2 regions of the Micromonospora echinospora genome follow, and region 2 is predicted to be linked to the other one. Evidence: predicted binding sites of a transcription regulator. Region 2 holds the regulator's gene; the other holds the start of a gene.

Region 1 (10,773 bases), 3.4 Mb from region 2:
CGGGACCTGGTGGTCGGTGAAGACCACCCCGCCGGTGCGGACCATGGTGAAGTCGAGGAAGTACGTGCCCGGCTCGAGTCGCTTGATGGTGGCGTCCAGGGTCACCTTCGCGCCCCGGGCGAGGGTGGTGCTCAGGTTCGCGGCCCGCTGCTGGGTCACCGCCGCGCCGGTCTGCGCGTTGTACGCCCGGTAGGCCAGGTAGTAGTTGCTGGGCGACCAGGCCTCCGCGCCGAGGTTGGTAACGGTGACCTTGACCTTGCCGTCCTGGTTGCGCAGCACCGGCGGTTCCGGGGAAGGCTTGGGGATGGCGTAGTTCGCGTTGTAGGGCGTGTGGGTGACGTAGAGCTTGGGCGGGTTGGCGGTGGCGGTTCCGGCGAACCGCTTCCAGGCGCCGCTGTCGGTGGTGGACGCCCGCAGCGACAGGCCGTGGTTGGCCTGCTGGCCGTTGACCCAGCGCTGGACCAGGCTGCGGCCGGCCGCACCGAGGTCGAACATCTCCCCCGCCGCCGGGCAGGCCGACTGGGACTGACCGAGACCGATGTACCCGTGGGCGAAGGACCGGGTGGCCAGGGAACTACCCACGGCCGGGCCGGGGTACGAGTGGCCGGTGCCGGCGGTCCACGCCTCGGTGACCGGGTGCACGGTGACGGCGCGGGGCGTGCAGGAGGGCGCGTCGTAGTTGACGGCGGACAGGGCCGCGCCGTAGACGGTGTGGTTCTGCAGCCGTCCGACCAGGTCGCCGAACTTCACGTACGCTGCCGCGTTGGCGCCGTTCATCCGGCCGACCAGCAGCTCCTGCCCGCCGGAGGTGGAGCTGCCGCCGTGCACGTACATGCTGCTGTCGGCGTTGCCCCCGGTGACCGGCGGACCGACGGTGGGGTCGACCTCGACCGGGTAATGCCGGCCGGGCTGGTTCAGCCAGTCGGCGTCGAGGGTGACCCTGAGCGCGGTCCCGCCGGCATGGGGCACGAGCTGGTAGTCGACGCCCGTGGAGAGGGCGGGGCCGATGGTGTCGGTGCCGGCGTCGAGCATGTACCCGGCGGGGATGGCGGCCCGCTCCCGACCGCCGGTGTCGATGAGCAGGATCCGGCCGTCCACCAGACGCGCGGTCAGCCCGCGCAGGTGCAGCGGGAACAGGTACGACGTGGGTGCCTTCGCCGAGCGCAGGACGATGGTTTCCTTGACGCCACCGGCGGCCGGTTCGAGCCGGAGGTCGACGCCGGGCTGGACCTCGGGGTAGGTGACCGTGTCGCCGGCGACCCGCCCCTTCGCCGCCGCCGCGCCGGCCAGGCCGAAGCCGAACTCCACGCCTTCACCGAAGGTCAGCCGGGCCAGGTGGGCGGCGTCACCCCGGTCGGCCAGTCGGACGTCGACCGCGTCGGCGGTGTTACGCCATCCGGCCCCGTCAGCAGCGGGGGCCAGGGCGAGGTCGATCGGGGCCCAACTGCCGTCGGGGCGTTGGTAGTTGACCGGGGTGGCAGAGAACTCGGTGGTCTGGGTGCCATCGGCGTTGTCGTAGACCCGCTGGTGGGAGCCCCGCTCGGCGGGACGTTCCCGGCTGCTCGACCGGTCGAACCCACGGCCCGGGTGCGGCGGCGGCGTGGCGGTCCTCGCGGTGTTCCGGCCGGGGGCCGGGCGTTCGGTCAACGTGTGCAGCGGGTACTGGCCACGCAACGACCGGGGCAGTTCCCGGTTGACCCGGCCCTGTTCGACGTGGTCCCGGCCGGCGGCGGAGCCCCACTGCTGGCCCGGCTTGGGGGTGGAGCGATCGGTGCGGCCGTCGGCCCACGCGGCGGTCGGCGACAGCCCGGGCATGCCGCTTCCACCAAGGTTGAGCGCCAGGATCGCGGCGAGTGACGCCGCGAGGGCCGACCGGACGGTGACGGAGCGGACCAGCCGGACGCGCCGCGCCGACCGGTTCGGCGCTGACGGGCGGCGAACGCTGAAGAACATGTCAAACCTCGGATTCCGAATCGGCCACGGCGGGGCCAGGTCGTGCTGACGGCACGGAGGGAACGGCCGGCACCCGGGGCTGCGGGCGCGGGCGTATGGCAGGTCAGGACGCGGACCGGCGGCAGGTGATGCCGGTGCCGGTCAGCCGAGCGAGCGTCGAGCCGCCAGCCGGTTCGGCAGGTGGCGGCGGACGGTCATGGCAGAGGACGAGCGTCGTCCCTCCGTGCTGGGCCGAAAATGACAGACCACGGCCAATGCGACCGACGTCGGAACGTCGAGCTGCGATGATGCGCAGATTCGATGATCGCCATTGCGCCACACCCCCGTGTGCTGCTGCTCTTCAATGCGCCGCTGTACAGTGACAGCGCGGTAGCAATCTGTCAATGCCCCATCTCACAGCACCGGCCGCGCCGGCGCGACATCCGCCGACACCACGGAGAGTTGCCGAACTCGTCCGCCCGGGGAGCACACGAGCAGCCGTCCTCGGCACACGGCGTGTCCACAATTGACAGACAGTGACGGTTGGTACGCGGTAGCGGGAACCGGCGGGATGGTGCATGATGACGCCCGCCGACCACATCGGCCGCCGGTCGGACCCGGCAAGCGATCACCTGATCCCCACCGACCACATTCGGCAGAGGGTGGACGCTGGCCGGAGAGGCCTACACGGGGAAGGAGTTCAGCATGCCCGGAGACGCTGGTATACGTTCACGTAGAGCAATATCCAGACGAGCCATTTTGCGATTCTGCGCGGCTTTCTTGATGATCGCCGGAAGCGTGGTCGCGCCCATTCAGCCGACGCCCGCCCAAGCCGCCGACACGTTCACCTGCACCGGTGCCGCCAGCGTCTTCAATTCGCAGAGCACGGGAATCCTCCAGCGCCGCTCGTTGAACAACCCGGGCACCACCAGTTACTCCTGGGGCAGCGCCACGACGATCGGCTCCAGCGGCTGGAACGGCTACGGCCGGTTCCTCGGCGGACCGGACGGCCGGGTCTACGGCATCAACGCCAACGGCCTGACCCGGTTCCGTTGGACCGGCAGCGCCTGGGAAACCGTCGACGGGAAGATCAATTGGCTGATCAGCCCGAGCTTCACCGAGCATGCCACCAGTTCCATGCGGAACAAGATCACCGTCGACGAGATCGGTGATTTCTACCTGATCGACGCGAGCGGCAAGCTGCGCTGGTACCGCTACGACGAAACCGCGAAGAACTGGGTGATCTCTGGCCGGGTGCTCGACACGGGCTGGGACAAGTACGACCTCGTCGTCGCCGGCACCACCGGCGTCCTCTACGCCCGCACCCCCGAGGGCAAGCTGCACCGCTACCGGTTCGACCCGGTCAGCCAGCGGTGGCTCAGTCGGGACAAGCTGGTCGGCACCGGCTGGAACGGCTTCACCAAAGGCCTGTTCTCCGTCGGCGGGGACACCCTCTACGGCATCCAGGCCGACGGCGACCTCTTCCAGTACCGGTACCGCGAGGACACCAACACGTGGCTGGTCATGGCCCATCACATCGGCAGCGGCTGGGGTGGCTACCCGAACGTCTTCGCCACCACCAACACCTGCAAGCTGACCGAGACGTTCAGCCCGCCCCGGCCGGCCACCCCCATCCAGTCGCACGCGCCGATCGCGGTCATGCAGGCCCCTGCCGCCGCGGGCGCCGCCATGGGCACCCTCGAGTTCGTCTACAGCGACAACATCGGCCAGCTCCGGCACGGGCGGATGGATCCGGACAACTTCCTGTCGTTGCAGTGGACCTCGGTCTCGGAGTTCGAGGCGTACACCGGCAAGCCGGCGCTCACTGTGGACAACCAGCGGGTGTCCATCTTCGCCCACCAGTCCACGAGCAACGTCCGCTCCAGGACCCAGGCCGCCACCGGCTCCCCGGCCTGGAACAGCTGGCTGGGCCTGGGCGGGGCGATGAAGTCCGAACCGGCCGCCGTGCGTCTCTCCGACAACACGGTGGCCGTCTTCGCACTCGACGCCGACGGCGCGCTGTGGTTCAGGCACCAGGACGGCGTCGGTGGTGACCTGCTGCCGTGGCGCAACCTCGGCGGCAGTGGGCTCACCGGCACGCCGGTCGTCACCCCGGTCGCCGACCGGGCCGCGATCATCGTGGTGGCCGACAGCGCCGGCAACGTCAGGACCACCACCTATCAGGACGGCGCCCTGACCGCCGGCTGGACCGACCTCGGCGGTGGCGGCGTCACCGGCACGCCCTCCGTCGTCCTGCTACCCGGGACCCGGCTGATGGTCTTCGGTCGGCACAGCGGCGGCACCATCCAGACCAAGACGCAGAACATCGACGGGACCTGGCCCGGCACCTGGACCCCAATCGGCGCCGGCGCGATCACGCCGGAGGGCTCGCCGAGCGCGGTGCTCAGCCCGAACAGCGGCCTGGTCTCGGTCTTCACCCGCGCGGCGGACGGCCTGATCCACCACTCCCGGGAGACCGCCCAGGGCTCCGGGGAGTGGGCGAACTGGATCGTGGCCCGGCCGGCCGAAGAGCCCCCGACCGAGACGTACCCGGTGGACCCGACGGCCTTCACCCACCAATCGAGCAACGGCACGGTAGTGGCCTACGTCACACGCAACGTCAACGGCGCGACCCGGTACTACCGGCTCCAGAACGAACTGGGCGGACTCTCCGCCGCCCGGAGCACCAGCGGGGCGAACCCGACCTTCGAGGAGCGGACGCTCCCCCAGCCGCGCCCCTGAGTCAGGCCGGTCGCGGTCCGCGTCGCCGGTCACCGAACCGACGTAGCCGGCAGCCCACGCCGGCGACGGCGCACCCCGGGCCGGCCGTGAGGGCTCCCGCCCGACGGCCGGCCCGGGCGTTCCCGCTCGACGGTCCCGTACGACGTCCGATGGGACGTCGTACGGGACCGCGTCGGGTGCCGCCGGAATTCGGCGGACCCGATGTGGCCCGGTCGCCGCAACGCGCCCCCGGGGGTAATGGAAGGCTTGGCGCATGAGTTCCGCACCTGTACGGCCCGAACCAGCGTCCGTTTCCACCGGTCCGGGCGACCCCGATCCGGCGAGCCCCTTCTCCGACCTCGGGCTGCGGCCCGAGTTGCTGGGCGCGTTGTCGTCCCTCGGCTACGAGGAGCCCACCCCGATCCAGCGGGAGGCGATCCCTCCCCTGCTGGCCGGTCGTGACCTGCTGGGGCAGGCGGCGACCGGCACCGGCAAGACCGCCGCCTTCGCGCTGCCCCTGCTGCACCGGCTGCCGGCCGATCGGGCGTCGGGTGACCCGGTGGCGCTGGTGCTGACCCCGACCCGGGAGCTGGCCGTGCAGGTCTCCGAGGCGCTGCACCGGTACGGGCGGGAGCTGGGGGTCCGGGTGCTGCCGATCTACGGCGGGCAGCCCATCGGACGGCAGCTGCGGGCGCTGGACGCCGGAGTGGACGTGGTGGTAGCCACGCCCGGCCGGGCGCTGGACCACATCGCCCGGGGCACGCTCCGTCTCGGGGGCCTCGCCACGGTGGTGCTCGACGAGGCCGACGAGATGCTCGACATGGGGTTCGCCGAGGACATCGAGGCGATCCTGGAGCACGCGCCCGCGCAGCGGCAGACGGTGCTCTTCTCGGCCACCATGCCGGCGCGCATCGACGGGATGGCCCGGCAGCACCTGACCGACCCGGTGCGCATCCTCATCGCCCGGGAACCGGCCGTCGCCGGGGAGACGCCCCGGGTGCGGCAGCGCGCGTTCATCGTGGCGCGGGCGCACAAGCCGGCCGCGCTGGGCCGCGTCCTGGACGTGGAGTCCCCCACCGCGGCCATCGTCTTCTGCCGCAGCCGGGAGGAGGTCGACCGGCTCACCGAGACGATGAACGGCCGGGGCTACCGGGCCGAGGCGCTGCACGGCGGGATGAGCCAGGAGCAGCGAGACCGGGTGATGGGGCGGCTGCGGGCCGGCACCGCCGACCTGCTGGTGGCCACCGACGTCGCCGCCCGGGGGCTCGACGTCGAGCAGCTCACCCACGTGGTCAACTACGACGTCCCGTCGGCCCCCGAGTCGTACGTGCACCGGATCGGCCGGGTCGGCCGGGCGGGACGCGAGGGCGTGGCGATCACCCTCGCCGAGCCCCGCGAGCACCGGATGCTCAAGACCATCGAACGGGTGACCGGCCAGCGGATCGTCATCGACAAGATTCCCACGGTGGCCGACCTGCGTACCCGACGGCTGGAGCTGACCCAGGCGGCGCTGCGGGAGAGCCTGCTGGAGGACGACCTGGAGCCGTTCCGGGTGATCGTCGAGTCGCTGTCCGACGAGTTCGACATGATCGAGGTCGCGCTCGCGGCGGTGAAACTCGCGCACGAGGCCGCCGGGCCGGGCGCCGACGACGAGGAGGAGATCCCGCAGGCGCCCGTCCGCGCTCCCCGCGAGACCCGGCCGGGATACGAGGCCCGGGGCGAGCGCCGTCCGTCCCGGCCCCGCGCGGGCGGGACGACCCAGGTCTTCATCGGGCTGGGCCGGCGGGCCGGGGTCCGTCCCCAGGACCTGGTCGGGGCGATCACCGGGGAGACCCGGCTCAGCGGCCGGGACATCGGCTCGATCGAGATCGCCGACCGGTTCTCCCTGGTGGAGGTGCCCCAGGCGGTGGCCGACGAGGTGATCGCCGGGCTGCGCGAGAGCACCATCAAGGGCCGCAAGGCGACCGTACGCCGCGACCGCGACCAGCGCTGACCCACGCCTCGCGTGGTTGCAGGGTGGTAGCAGGGGTCCCCTGTTACCGCTTTCTGCCGAGCAGGGGTCCCTTGCAGTGCCCTGGGCACTGCAAGGGACCCCTGCTACCAACCAACCCGGTCAGGCCGCGGCGAGCGCGGGACCGGTGCGGGTGTCGGCGTCGGCGGGACGCAGCGCCACGGCGAGCACGTCCGCCACGTCGGCGAGGGTGTGGATGGTGAGCGCCTCGCGGACCTCGGTCGGCAGGTCGTCGAGGTCCGGCGCGTTGCGGGCCGGGACGACCACCTCGGTCAGGCCGGCCCGGTGCGCGGCGAGCAGTTTCTGCTTCACCCCGCCGATGGGCAGCACCCGGCCGGAGAGGGTCACCTCGCCGGTCATCCCGACCTCGGGCCGGACCGGTCGACCGCTGGCCAGCGAGGCGAGCGCGGTGACCATGGTGATGCCCGCGCTCGGACCGTCCTTGGGCACCGCCCCGGCCGGTACGTGCAGGTGGATCCGCCGCCCGGCGAGGGCGTTCGGGTCCAGGCCGAGCTGGCGACCGTGTGAGCGCAGGTACGACAGCGCGATGTGCGCGGACTCCTTCATCACGTCGCCGAGCTGCCCGGTCAGGGTCAGCCCCGGCTCGCCGTCCATGCCGGTCGCCTCGACGAAGAGGACGTCACCCCCGGCGCCGGTGACGGCCAGGCCGGTGGCCACGCCCGGGACAGCGGTACGTTCCGCCGACTCAGGCGTGAACCTCGGGCGGCCCAGGTAGCGGGCCAGGTCGTCGACGTCGACGTGGAGCGGTCCCGGCTCGGTCGCCAGCGTCACGGCGACCTTGCGCAGGATCCTCGCCAGGGCCCGGTCGAGCTGCCGTACGCCCGCCTCGCGGGTGTGCTCGGCGGCGATCCGGGCCAGCGCGGCGTCGGTGATCGTCACCTCCTCGGCGGTCAGCCCGGCCCGGTCCCGCTGCCGGGGCAGCAGGTGGTCCCGGGCGATGGCCACCTTCTCCTCCTCGGTGTAGCCGTCGAGGGTGACCAGCTCCATCCGGTCCAGCAGCGGGCCGGGGATGCTCTCCACCACGTTCGCGGTGGCGAGGAAGAGCACGTCGGACAGGTCGAGGTCGACCTCGAGGTAGTGGTCGCGGAAGGTGTGGTTCTGTGCCGGGTCGAGCACCTCCAGCAGGGCGGCGGCGGGGTCGCCGGCGTACCCGGCGGCGAGCTTGTCGACCTCGTCGAGGAGCACGACCGGGTTCATCGAGCCCGCCTCGCGCAGCGCCCGGACGATCCGGCCGGGCAGCGCGCCGACGTAGGTGCGCCGGTGTCCACGGATCTCGGCCTCGTCGCGGACGCCGCCGAGGGAGACCCGGACGAACTTCCGGCCGAGGGCGCGGGCCACCGACTCGCCGAGGCTGGTCTTGCCGACGCCGGGCGGGCCGGCGAGGGCGAGCACCGCGCCGGAGCCGCGTCCGCCGACCACGCCGAGGTTCCGCTCGGCGCGCCGGTTGCGCACCGCGAGGTACTCCAGGATGCGGTCCTTGACGTCGGCCAGGCCGGCGTGGTCGGCGTCGAGCACGGCGCGGGCCGCGGCCAGGTCGGTGTCGTCCTCGGTACGGGTGGTCCAGGGCATCTCCAGGACGGTGTCCAGCCAGGTACGGATCCAGCCGGCCTCCGGCGAGGCGTCACTGGCCCGTTCCAGCCGGCCGACCTCGCGCAGTGCCGCCTCGCGGACCTTCTCCGGCAGGTCGGCGGCCTCGACCCGGGCCCGGTAGTCGGCGGAGCCGTCCGGCTCGTCCTCGCCGAGTTCCTTGCGGATCGCGGCAAGCTGCTGGCGGAGCAGGAACTCCCGCTGGGACTTCTCCAGCCCCTCGCGGACGTCGTTGTTGATCCGCTCGCTGACCTCCTGCTCGGCGAGGTGGTCCCGGACCCAGTTCACCAGGAGTTCGAGCCGGGCCGTGACGTCCGGGGCGGCGAGCAGCTGGGTCTTCTGGCCGAGGGTGAGCCAGGAGACGTAGCCGGCGGAGTCGGCGAGTTCCGACAGGTCGGTCATCCGCTCGATCGCGTCGATGACCTGCCAGGCGCCGCGTTGCTGGAGCACCGAGGTCATCAGCGCCCGGTACTCGCGGGCGAGTTCCCGGGCCCGGCCGGCGGGCGCGGGTTCGGGCAGTTCGGTGGCCTCGACCCAGAGGGCGGCGCCGGGTCCGGGGACGCCGGAGCCGATCCGGGCCCGGGTCAGGCCACGGACGACGGCGGCCGGTTCGCCGCTGGGCAGCCGGCCGACCTTCTCGATGGTGGCGACCGCGCCGACCGGGCCGTACTCGCCGTCGATACGGGGTACGGCGAGCAGCTTCTGGTCGCCGGTGGCGCGGGCCGCGTCGACCGCGGCCTGGGTCGTCGGGTCGAGGGTCACCGGGATGACCATGCCGGGCAGCAGGACGGTGTCGGTCAGGGGCAGTACGGGAAGAGTTGCCATCGAACACCTGCCATTGCGTTGACTTGAGCGTGCCTGACTCAAGTCAACGCACGGTCACCTTGTTCCGGCGTGTGACCCACGCCACGGCCCGGGGCAGGCGGGACGAGCGTTTCCGGGTGCCCTGCTGCACACCCCCCTGCCCAGGACGGCCGACCTGGACGCCGCGGAGCCGCGGCTGCCGCAACTCGTCGCCGTCGGGCTCAGCGCCGTCGAGGTCGGCGATGAGCTGCACGTCTCGGAACGGCCTGCGAAGCGGATGACCGCTTCGCTGTTGCGTAAACTCCGGATGGCCAACCGGACGGAGGCAGCCGCGCTCGCGGGCCATGCGGGACTGCTCGGCGCCTGAACGGTATTCGCCATCACGGTGTGGGTTCCCGGACGCCACCCGGTGAGGTTCGGGGACGGCCGGCGGCCAGACCCGCCGACTGGCAATTTCCATGCCGGGGCGGGTTTTCACCCGCCTGGTGCGCACCATGGAATGCCGAAGGCCGCGCATTGTTGCGGATTTGCCGTGCGATACGTCAAACTCTTAGCCACACCCCGCCACGCGCAAGGAGTAATGGACGATGGCCAGGAAAGTAATCACAGTTCTCACGGACGACCTCGACGGCGGAAAGGCCGACCGGACGGTCGAGTTCGGGCTCGACGGCGTCATGTACACCATCGATGTGTCGGACGAAAACGCGGGGGTCCTGCGTAAGGCTCTGGACCCCTACATCGCCGCTGGCCGTCGCATCGGCCGGGGCGTCGTGGAGAGCAACCGGGGAGCCCGCCGTCCGGGGCGTCCGGCGACGTCCGGAATGGATCGTGAGCAGAACCGCGCGATCCGCGAATGGGCCACGAAGAACGGCTACGAGATTTCCGAGCGTGGCCGCATCCCCGTGTCGGTCGTCGAGGCGTACAAGAACCGCTGATCAACCGGCCCGCATAACCATCCGGAGCCCGGACGTCACGCTGGGAAATCACCGGCGTCGGCCGGGCCACCCTTTCCACCGGTCCGCCGGGGTCCGTCGCCCGCTTTCCGCGCCGCACGGCCTCCGCTGGCCAGGGCCGATGGCACGCGGTCACCACCGTCCCGGTACCGCGTCGACCGGTCCGGCCGGCCGACGTCCGGCCCTCCGGGGGTCGTGGTCGACACGGTCACGCAGAACCGTGGCCGGGCGTTCGCGCCGGGCACCGGACGTCCGCCGGCCGGAGCACCGAGCGTGCCGGCCACGTGACAGCCGGAGGCGACGGAACCGCCGGCGGGCCCCCTTCCCACCGGACCGTGGGCGAGCGGTATTCGTGGACCCGGAACGCGTCGACTGCCGACGATGTCCTTTCACGTTCGCCCGCCCGACGGACCGGGGCCGCGGCCCGCCCTTCCCGGCGTCCACCGGTTCGGGCGCGGCCCGGCCGGTGGGGACCCCGCGCGGAGTCAGTCGAAGGTGAGATGGTCGAAGTCGAACCGGTGCGCCATCTCGCCACGACGGGACCGCAGCCGGTCGAAGTCCCGTCCGAGGTCACGTCGAGGCACCAGGTCCGGTTCCCGGGCGTCGATCCGACGCAGGTGCTCACCGATCGCGGTGACGGCCAGGTCCCCGGCCAGCCGCGCGGCGTCGACCCCGCAGGAGAAGCGGTGTTCCCAGAGCAGGACCCGCTCGACCAGGCACCGGCCGGGACGCACCTCGGCCCAG
Region 2 (10,773 bases):
GGGCGAGCGCGTTGAACAGGCTGGACTTGCCGCTGCCGGTCGCCCCGGCCAGGGCGACCACGGTGTGGTCGCGGGAGAGGGCGAGTCGGGTGCCGGCCCGTTCGACCAGGGTGTGCGCCGGGACGAGCCGTTCGTCGGGGAGGTGGCCGTCGACGGCGGTGAGGAACCGGCGGACCGCGTCGAGGCGGGTGATCAGGTCGTCCGGGTCGACCCGCTGCCCGCCGCGGAGCGCGTCCCGCATCCGGCCGACGATTCCGGTCACCGGGTCACGTCCAGGTCGGCGCGCTCCCGGGCGTCGGCCACCCGCGCGGCGGCGGCCCGCAGGTCGGCGGCGGTGTCCGCCTCCGGCCGGGCGCTCGCGGTACGGGCGAGGAACCGCGCCGCCTCCTCGTCGAGCAGCGTGTCGACCCGTTCCAGCAGGTCGCCCCGGGCCCGGCGGGCGAGGTTGCGGACCGCCTGGTCGCCGAAGATCGCCTGGAGGACGGCCTGCGCGGCGACCGTGGTGCCCGCCCCGGTGGCCACCTCCAGCCCGGTCGGCACGAAGGCGGTCGAGGCGAACACCGCGATCATCACGGCGAGGCCGGTGGCGTTGACCGCGTACGCCGCCGTCCGGGCGACGAAGCGTTTGTCGCCGCCCTCGGTGCGGACCAGGTCCAGCACGCCCCGCTGCCAGTCGCGGACCAGCCGCTCGGCGCGTTCCGGCAGGTCGGCGGAGGGATGCGCCAGGTCCGGTTCGAGCAGCGCCGCGCCGGCCGGGTGGGCCCGCCACCCGGTGTACGCGTTCTCGGCCGCCTCGGCGGCCACCCCGCGCAGCAGGGTGACCAGCTGGGACTCGATGGCGTCACGCAGCTCGTTGGCGGGGGCCGGTCGCCCGGTGACGGCCGCGACGACGCGGTCGCGGAGCCGTCCGATCCGCGCCTCCAGGGTGCGGAAGAACTCGCCGGTGCCGACGAACTCCTGCCAGCGGGCCAGCACCTCGCCCCGGAGCAGTCGACCGTCGGAGAGGCCCTGCTCGACGGTGCGCTGGGCGCCGCGGTACGCGCCGCGTACCCGGTCGTCGAGCGCGTCGGCGGCGGTGGCCTGCTCGTCGGCGGCCCCGGCGAGGGTTTCGGTGATCGGGCCGAGCGCGGCGAGCGCGCCGTCGAGGGTCTGCCGGACCACGGCGGCGCGGGCCTCCGCGTCGGCGGCGAGCCGGGCGAACCACTCACCCAGTGGCGCCGTCGCCCGTTCCGGCAGCAGCCCCTGCCCGTCGACCTGTGTCTCCGGCAGGACGAAGAGCGGGGCCGCGCCCAGGTCGTGGGTGGCGAGCATCTCGGCGAGGTGGGCGGAGACCTCCTCGGTGGCCTCCGGCGGAACCCGGTCCAGGACGAGGGCGATGGCCGCTCCCCGGGCCCGGGCGTTGTGCAGCAGCTCCCAGGGGACCGCGTCGGCGTACCGGGCGGCGGTGGTGACGAAGAGCCAGAGGTCGGCGGCGGCGAGGAGCTGCCCGGCCAACGCCCGGTTGGCGTCGACCACCGAGTCGATGTCCGGCGCGTCGAGGAAGGCCAGTCCGGCCGGGAGCGCGGGTGCGGTGACCAGTTGCAGGGTGCGCGGATCCTCGCTGGGCTCGCTGGTGCGGGTCAGCCCGGGCAGCAGCTCGCCCTGACGGAACCAGACCGAGTCGGCCGGGTTGCAGACCAGCACCGGCGACCGGGTGGTGGGCCGGAGCACCCCGGCGGCGCTGACCCGGGCCTGGACCAGGCTGTTGACCAGGGTCGACTTGCCCGCGCCGGTGGAGCCGCCGACCACCACCAGCAGCGGGGCGTCGAGCCGGGCGAGCCGGGGCAGGAGGTAGTCGTCGAGCTGGTCGGTGAGGGCGGCGGCGTTACGCCGGGCCGGCTCGGCGGAGGGCAGGTCGAGCGGGAAGCGGGCGGCCGTGGTTGCGGCGCGCAGGCCGGCGAGGGCGGCGGACAGGTCGTCCCCGGGTGTCCCGCTCGGGTCCTCCGCGGCGGTGGCTGCTCCGCTGTGGGGGGAGGCGACGGCGGGCGCGCCGGAGTGGGTGGCGGATTCCCCGTGCGTCGTCACCGCTAAAGCGTGCCCGACCGGGGCAAGGGAAGACAACAGCGGGGTCCGGTGTTAAGGGTTGCGTCGGGTCGACTCAACCTCGACTTGACGATCGCGACAGGCGTGGCACTATTGAGTCAAGTCCACTCAACTTGCGGTGGGTGTTCTTCGGGCGGTGCCCGTCACCTGCTCAACGTTACGAAGCGAGGAAGCGAAGATGGCACGTGCGGTCGGTATCGACCTCGGCACGACGAACTCCTGCGTCAGCGTTCTCGAGGGCGGTGAGCCCACCGTCATCGCCAACGCTGAGGGCTCGCGTACGACCCCGTCGATCGTCGCGTTCGCCCGCAACGGCGAGGTGCTCGTCGGTGAGGTCGCCAAGCGTCAGGCGGTGACCAACCCGGACCGGACCATCCGGTCGGTCAAGCGGGAGATCGGCACCAACTGGACCGTCGACATCGACGGCAAGAAGTACACCCCGCAGGAGATCTCGGCCCGGACGCTGATGAAGCTCAAGCGGGACGCCGAGGCGTACCTGGGCGAGCAGATCACCGACGCGGTGATCACCGTCCCGGCGTACTTCAACGACGGCCAGCGCCAGGCCACCAAGGAGGCCGGTGAGATCGCCGGCTTCAACGTGCTGCGGATCGTGAACGAGCCGACCGCCGCCGCCCTGGCGTACGGGCTGGACAAGGGCTCCAAGGAGCAGACCGTCCTGGTCTTCGACCTCGGTGGTGGCACCTTCGACGTCTCCCTGCTGGAGCTGGCCGAGGGCGTCGTCGAGGTCAAGTCCACCAGCGGTGACAACCAGCTCGGTGGCGACGACTGGGACCAGCGGATCATCGACCACCTGGTGAAGACCTTCCGGGGCGAGCACGGCATCGACCTCTCCCAGGACAAGATGGCCCTCCAGCGGCTCCGCGAGGCCGCCGAGAAGGCCAAGATCGAGCTGTCCGCCGCCACCAACACCAACATCAACCTGCCGTACATCACCGCCGGTTCGGCCGGCCCGCTGCACCTGGACGTGACGCTCAGCCGCGCCGAGTTCCAGCGGATGACGCAGGACCTGCTGGACCGCTGCAAGGGTCCGTTCGAGCAGGCCGTCAAGGACGCCGGGATCAAGGTCGCCGACGTCGACCACGTCATCCTGGTCGGCGGCTCGACCCGGATGCCGGCGGTGACCGACCTGGTCAAGCAGCTCACCGGCCGCGAGCCCAACAAGGGCGTCAACCCGGACGAGGTCGTCGCGGTCGGCGCGGCGCTCCAGGCCGGCGTGCTCAAGGGCGAGGTCAAGGACGTCCTGCTGCTCGACGTGACCCCGCTGAGCCTGGGCATCGAGACCAAGGGCGGCATCTTCACCAAGCTGATCGAGCGGAACACCACCATCCCGACCAAGCGGTCCGAGGTGTTCACCACCGCCGACGACAACCAGCCGTCCGTGCTGATCCAGGTCTTCCAGGGCGAGCGGGAGATCGCCGCCTACAACAAGAAGCTCGGCACCTTCGAGCTGACCGGCCTCCCGCCCGCGCCGCGTGGCGTGCCGCAGATCGAGGTCACCTTCGACATCGACGCCAACGGCATCGTCAACGTGCACGCCAAGGACCTGGGCACCGGCAAGGAACAGAAGATGACGATCACCGGCGGCTCCTCGCTGCCGAAGGACGACATCGAGCGGATGCGCCGGGACGCCGAGGACCACGCGGAGGAGGACAAGCGTCGCCGCGAGGAGGCCGAGACCCGCAACGTGGCCGAGGCGCTCCAGTGGCAGACCGAGAAGTTCCTCGCCGAGAGCGGCGACAAGCTGCCGGGCGAGAACCGCGACCAGATCAACGAGGCGCTCGGCGAGCTGCGTGGCGCGCTCGGTGGCCAGGACATCGAGAAGATCAAGTCGGCCCACGAGCGGCTCGCGCAGGTCTCCCAGCAGGCCGGTTCGCTGCTCTACGCCCAGCAGCAGGGTGAGCAGGGCGAGCAGCCGGGCGCGGCCGGGGCCGCCGGTGGCGCGCCGGGCGGCGCCAAGGGCGGTGCCGACGACGTGGTCGACGCCGAGATCGTCGACGAGGACGGGAAGAAGTGACGTCCCACCCCGTCACGAACCCACGGCAGAGGGATTGAGGTAGCCGCATGACGGACAAGCCACGCGCCACCGACCCGGAGGAGACCCCCGGTTCGGTGCGGGGTGACTCCGCGACGCCGACCGGTTCCACCGGGGACGAAGCCGAATCCGCGACGGGACTGGTCGAGGAGGCCGAGGTGGTGGTCGACGAGGTCTCCTCGACCGTCGACGAGACGGCCTCGGACGGCGCGCCGGTGGTCGACGCCCCGGCGCCGCCGGCCGACGGCGCTCCGACCGCCCCGCTCGGGGCCGAGTTGGAGGCGCTCCGGGCGGAGCTGGAGGAACGTACCCGGGACCTGCAACGGGTCTCGGCCGAGTACGCCAACTACCGCAAGCGGGTCGAGCGGGACCGGGCCCTGGTCGGCGAACAGGCGACCGGCGCGGTGCTCACCGCGCTGCTGCCGATCCTCGACGACCTCGACCGGGCACGTGAGCACGGCGATCTGGTGGGCCCGTTCGGCACGGTGGCCGAGCAGCTCACCACGGCACTGGGCAAGTTCGGCCTCACCGTCTTCGGTGAGCAGGGCGACCCCTTCGACCCGACCCGGCACGAGGCGGTCGCGCACCAGACCTCGGCCGAGGTCAGCGAGCCGACCTGCGTGCAGGTGATGCGCCGGGGCTACCAGCTCGGCGAGCGCCTGCTGCGGCCCGCGATGGTCGCGGTAGCCGATCCGGAGTAGTACGAGACCGTGACCGGGTCCTCCCGTCCACCGACACCGGGTGGACGGGAGGCCCGGTGCACGTCGGGTGGAAGGGGGTGGACCGGTGAGTTCCAAGGACTGGCTGGAGAAGGACTTCTACGCCGTGCTCGGCGTGGACAAGTCCGCCTCCTCGGACGACATCAAGAAGGCGTACCGGAAACTGGCCCGGGAGTCCCACCCGGACCACAACCCGGACGACCCGGTGGCCGAGGAGCGGTTCAAGGCCGCCTCCGAGGCGTACAACGTGCTCTCCGACGACAAGCGGCGTCGCGAGTACGACGAGATGCGTACGCTCTTCGGCTCGGGCGCGTTCCGGCGCAACGCCCGGGGCGCGGGCGGTGGCGTACCGTTCGACGTCTCCGACCTGTTCGGCGGCGGTGCGGGCGGCGGTGACCGCCGGTTCGGTGGTTTCAACCCGTCCGACCTGTTCGGTTCGATGTTCTCCGGCGGGGGTGGGGGCGGCCCGGCGCGGCCGCGTGGTCCGGCCCGGGGCCGGGACGTCGAGGCCGAGGTCGCGTTGGACTTCCCCGACGCGGTACGCGGGGTGACCCTCCCGCTGACGCTGCGCGCGCCGGGGGTCTGCGACACCTGCCACGGGGACGGGGCCAAGCCCGGCACCCGACCGGTGACCTGTGCCCAGTGCCACGGCTCCGGGATGGTGACCCGCAACCAGGGGTCGTTCAGCTTCGCCGAGCCCTGCCGCAACTGCCAGGGTGTCGGCACGATCGTCGAGGAGAAGTGCCCCGAGTGCCGGGGCACCGGCGGGGTCACCAAGACCCGCACCCTCAACGTCCGGTTCCCCGCCGGAGTGGCCGACGGGCAGAAGATCCGGCTGGCCGGCCGGGGCGAGCCGGGCGAGCGCGGCGGCCCGGCGGGTGACCTCTTCGTGCACGTGAAGGTGCGTCCCGACGACCTGTTCGGGCGGAGCGGGGACGATCTGACCCTGACCGTGCCGATCACCTTCGCGGAGGCGACGCTCGGCACCGACCTGCGGGTGCCCACGCTGGACGGGGCGGTGACCCTGCGGGTGCCGCCGGGCACACCCGGCGGCCGGGTCCTGCGGGCCCGGGGCAAGGGTGTGGTCCGCCGCGACGGACAGGCCGGTGACCTGCTGGTCACCCTGGACGTGGTGGTCCCGGCCCGACTCTCCGACGAGGCGCGTGCCGCGTTGGAGGAGTTCGCCGCAAACACGCCGCCGGCGGCCCGGGAACATCTCGACGCGCGGGTGCGTCGCATCAGTTAGCAACACGTTGCTCAGGCAACGCGTCGGTTCGGTGGGCAACGCGTCGGTTCGGTCGGCACGGTGGAGCACACGCGGAGGTGAGCGGGATGGCGGACGGGTTCGTCGGCTCGGGTGACCCTGCCTACGACGCCAAGGTACTCATGATCTCGGTCGCGGCACGGATGGCGGGCATGCATCCGCAGACGCTGCGGCAGTACGACCGGCTCGGGTTGGTGCAGGCCGGGCGGGCGGCCGGTGGCGGTCGCCGCTACAGCGTCCGGGACGTGGTGCTGCTGCGTGAGGTGCAGCGGCTCAGCCAGGACGACGGGGTCAACCTGGCCGGCATCAAGCGGATCATCGGCCTGGAGCAGCTCCTGGAGCAGGCCCAGGCCCGGCTCGCCGAGATGGAGGCGGAGCTGAACGCCGCGTACCGGCGGATCGCCGAGCTGGAGGCGATGGCCCGCTTCCCCGGCCGGGAGATCGTTCCCACCACCCGCACCTCCACCGCACTGGTGGTCTGGCGCCCCCGCCGCTCCACCGACCGCTGACTCCGCGCGTTTCGTGGTAGCAGGGGTCCCCTGTTACCGCTTTTTGATGGGCAGGGGTCCCCTGCTACCACCCCTCACCGCATGCTCACCACCCCTCACCGCATGCTCACCACCGCTCGCCGCATGCTCACCACCGCCCGCCACCCCTCGCCGCCCTGCTGCCGGCTGGTGCCGTGTTCCGGGGAACCGCCGTTCCGGCCGGCTCCGCCCGACTAGCCTCTGAACCAGGTCGAGTCCGCACCAGCCGGGCCCACCGTCGCGGCCGAGCGGAGCCAGGGGCGGGTGGACGGCGAGGGGGAGGCGCATGACGGAGCCGGCGAAGAAGGTGGCGCAGCAGGCCGAGGAGCGCCTGGACCGGGTCGCCGAGACGGTGCGGGAGAAGTTCGACGCCATCACCGGGAGTCGGTTCGCCGGCAAGCCCGGCCGGGCCGTCGAGCGTCGGAGCGCCGCCGAGGGCGACGGGACCGGGCCGGACCGGACGGCACCGCAGCCGGGGCCGGGCGAGAAGGGTCGGAAGCACGGGGGACGCACCTGAGCCACGGGCCGGGATCCACGGGGGGTCCCGGCCCGTCCCGTCCGCACCGGGTCTGCTCCCGGCTGGCCGGCCACCGGTCGCCGCCCGTTCCCGGCTCAGCCGATCCGGCGGTTCTCCCGGACCAACCCGCCCTCGCACCAGTCGTGGTAGTCGAAGAGGTCGGGTCGTTCCATGAGCACCCGGGCGTTGTAGGCCCAGGTGCGGACCAGGTGGTCGCCGGTCAGTTCGGCCTGTTCTACCAGCTTGCGCAGGCGACGCTTCGGGTGGGCGCGGAACTGGGTGCGGATGCCGTCGGCGGCGTAGATGTAGAGGCAGTGCAGGGCGAACCGCCGGGCAGGGCAGGCCGGGTCCATGGCGAGCTCGAAGAGGGTCGGGACCAGGTGGTCACCGGCGACGAGCAGGTCCCAGTCCGGCGGCATCGATGCCAGCGGCACCGAGTCCGGCTGGTACGCCCACGTCCGCAGCTCCGTCGGAGACGGGTCGACGGGATTGGCGAAGCCGGGGAACGTCGACTCGGGCACGTACCGGCAGCCTTCCGCTCGTGCCCGCGGGGCGTACCGGGTGTCCGCGGGAACCTGGTGTGCTGGGGCGAAACGGTAGCGCGGCCCGGCGCGACGGCGGAAGACCTCGGCGGGACGGATTCAGCGACCGTCGGCCGGGCCGGTTCCCCCTTCCGGGCGACCCGGCCGGCCGACGTCGCATCAGTCCGGGGTCGGGACCGGTTCCACCGGTCGGGCCGCCGCCCGACGCCGCAACCACTGCTTGAACCAGGCGAAATCCGGCAGACGGGCGAGCATCGGGCCGGTCACCACGGTGATCAGCACGTACGCGGTGGCGAGCGCGGCCAGCCCTGCGGGGACCTCGCCGCTGGCCACCGCCAGTCCGGCGATGACGATGGAGAACTCCCCCCGGGGCACCAGGGCGAGCCCGGCTCGCCATCGTCCGGGTTCGGCGATGCCGGCCCGGCGGGCGGCCAGGTATCCGGTGATCGTCTTCGTCCCCATCGTCACCAGGGCCAGGGCGAGCGCCGGCAGCAGCACGGGCGGGATGTCCCTGGGGTCGGTGACCAGGCCGAAGAAGACGAAGAAGACCGCGGCGAAGAGGTCCCGCAGCGGGGTGAGCAGCTCGGTCGCGTGGTGCGCCACCGGACCGGAGAGCGCGATGCCGACCAGGAACGCGCCGACCGCGGCCGACACCTGGAGCTTCGCCGCGATGCCGGCGACCAGCAGGGTCATCCCGAGCACCCCGAGCAGCAGCGCCTCCGGGTCCTTCGCGGACATCGCGGTGGAGATGAGGTGGCCGTACCGGATTGCCACGACCAGCACCAGCAGCACCGTCCCGACCGCGATGGTCAGGGCGATCCCGCCGCCGAGCAGCCCGACCCCGGCCAGCAGCGCGGTGACCAGCGGCAGGTAGAGCGCCATGGCCAGGTCCTCGATGACCAGCACCGAGAGGACCACCGGTGTCTCCCGGTTACCGACCCGGCCCAGGTCGGCGAGGACCTTGGCGATCACCCCGGACGAGGAGACCCAGGTGATGCCGGCGAGCACCACGGCGGCGATCCAGTCCCAGCCGAGCAGCAGCGCGAAGGCCGCGCCGGGGAGGGCGTTGAGGAGGGCGTCGATCAGGCCCGCCGGGGCGGCCGAGCGCAGGTTGCCGACGAGTTCGTTGGCCGAGTACTCCAGACCGAGCATGACCAGCAGGAGGATGACACCGATCTCCGCGCCGACGGCGAAGAACTCCTCGCTGGCGTGCATCTCCAGGATGCCGCCGTGCCCGACCGCGAGGCCGGCGAGCAGGTAGAGCGGGATGGGGGAGAGACCGATCCGGCGGCTGAGCCGGCCGAGGAGGCCGAGCAGGAACAGCAGCGCGCCAACCTCGATGAGCAGTGTCGTGAAGTCGTGCATCCGCGCCTCAGCCGTCCGGGTCGCTGTCGGCCAGGATGGCTGTGACGCCGTCGAGTCCCTTGCGCGTGCCGACCACGACCACCACGTCACCGGCAGAGAAGCGGAAGGTGGGACCGGGCGAGGCGAACACCTCGCCGCCGCGCAGGACGGCGACGATGGAGGCGCTGGTGCGGGTCCTCGTCTTGGTGTCCCCGAGCCGGCGGTTGACGTACTTCGACCCGGCGGGGATGGCGATCTGCTCGGTGAGCAGCCCGGCGGCCTGCTCCCGCAGCCCGGTGAGCTGACCGAGCATCAGCGACGCGCCGAGGATGTCGGCCAGCGCCTCCGCTTCGTCGTCGGTCAGCGGTATGTCGTGCTGGCATGAATCGGGATCATCAGGGTCATAGAGGACAAGGTCGCGTCGGCCGTTGCGGTGGGACACCACGCCGAGCCGGCGTCCGGACTCCGTCAACAGGTCGTGACGTACACCGATTCCCGGTAGGGCAGTCTGTTCGACACGTACTCGCACGGCGGTCACGGTACGGTACCGGCGCGAAGGAGGGCCATGACCGAGCGGCGTTATCGGTGGCTGGTCACACTGCTGCTCGTGCCAGCTCTCGCGGGCTGCTCGATCGGGGACGTCCGGCGTCGGCCGCCGGCCCCGTCGACCCCACCTGCTCCGTCGACACCGGCGACACCGGCGACGACGCTGCCGCCGGCCTCCTTCGACGAGGTACGCCAGGTGCGGGTCGCCGTGCCGGAACGGTACGACCGGCCGTACGTCGAGTTCGCCGACGTACGGCACGGTTACGCCCTCTTCGCCACCTGCGCCGGGACGCCGCCCGCGCCCACCTGCCCGGCTCTGCTCTACGGCACCGCCGACGGCGGCCTGTCCTGGCGGAAGCTGCGGCATCCCCGCCCCGCCGCCGAGAACCAGCAGCTCTACACCGCCCCCGGTCTGCTCGTGCTGCTCAGCGAGCCGCACGGCTGGTACACCTCGACCGACGGCGGCACCACGTTCACGCACTCCCGCTCCGCGCCCCCGGTCTGGGTGGGGGCGCAGGGGCGGTTCCAGGTCGTCGAGGCCACCGGGAAGGTCGCCGAGTGGGACGGCCGTCGGCTGCGTCCGCTGGCCACCCAGCCGGACGTACCCGGGATCAACACCGTCGCCTCGCGGGACGACCGGATCGTCGTGGCCGGGATGCACGACGGCCGGCCGGCCGCCGCGATCTCGCCCGACGGCGGCCGGAGATGGTGGCGGCTGGCGGTGTCCCCGCCCGACGGCGAGGTTTCCGTGCTCCGGGCGGTGATCGACGGGACGGACACGGCGTGGCTGGTCGGGGAGCGCCCGGACCGGACGTCCTTCCCGGCGCTGTGGCGGCAGGGCGGCCCGGGCTGGGAACTGGTGTCCCCCGAGGACCGGCCGGAGCGGATCCGGTCGATGGTTCCGGTCGGCGGTGGGATGGTCGTGGTGACCGGGCCGGACGGGGCCGGGATGGTGACCAACGACCGGTACCACCGGATGGCCTGGCCGCTCACCCCGGAGCATCACCTCACGGTGCTCGCCGACGGCACGCTCTGCGCCCGTGGGCCGGGCGACGTCGTCCTGACCAGCGGCAGCCTGTACTTCGGCGGAGCGCGCTGGACCAGGGTCGTCCTCGATCACGGCTGACCGGCTTGTGTGACTCGGCTCACACCGCTGAAGTTGAGTGGAATAGGCTCAAC

The links. The regulator HspR, encoded in region 2, represses chaperone genes until heat shock. The targets are predictions, from matches to a motif close to TTGAGTNNNNNNNACTCAA.
Region 1: the regulator HspR is predicted to act here: its motif matches at 9,121-9,139, upstream of lon (endopeptidase La).

Annotation. Positions count from the first base shown of each region.
Region 1 is NZ_LT607413.1:6,380,601-6,391,373, forward strand. It holds gene GA0070618_RS27350 (LamG-like jellyroll fold domain-containing protein) at 1-1,953, opposite strand, end outside; gene GA0070618_RS27355 (tachylectin-related carbohydrate-binding protein) at 2,716-4,674, shown strand; gene GA0070618_RS27360 (DEAD/DEAH box helicase) at 4,928-6,646, shown strand; gene lon (endopeptidase La) at 6,767-9,097, opposite strand; gene GA0070618_RS34980 (LuxR C-terminal-related transcriptional regulator) at 9,273-9,443, shown strand; gene GA0070618_RS27380 (histone-like nucleoid-structuring protein Lsr2) at 9,664-10,011, shown strand; gene GA0070618_RS27385 (hypothetical protein) at 10,515-10,773, opposite strand, start outside.
Region 2 is NZ_LT607413.1:2,014,715-2,025,487, reverse strand. It holds gene GA0070618_RS09265 (GTPase) at 1-241, opposite strand, end outside; gene GA0070618_RS09260 (GTPase domain-containing protein) at 259-2,064, opposite strand; gene dnaK (molecular chaperone DnaK) at 2,261-4,117, shown strand; gene grpE (nucleotide exchange factor GrpE) at 4,165-4,836, shown strand; gene dnaJ (molecular chaperone DnaJ) at 4,922-6,100, shown strand; gene GA0070618_RS09240 (heat shock protein transcriptional repressor HspR) at 6,187-6,627, shown strand; gene GA0070618_RS09235 (hypothetical protein) at 6,932-7,162, shown strand; gene GA0070618_RS09230 (hypothetical protein) at 7,258-7,683, opposite strand; gene GA0070618_RS09225 (cation:proton antiporter) at 7,864-9,069, opposite strand; gene GA0070618_RS09220 (cation:proton antiporter regulatory subunit) at 9,077-9,577, opposite strand; gene GA0070618_RS09215 (beta propeller repeat protein) at 9,614-10,720, shown strand.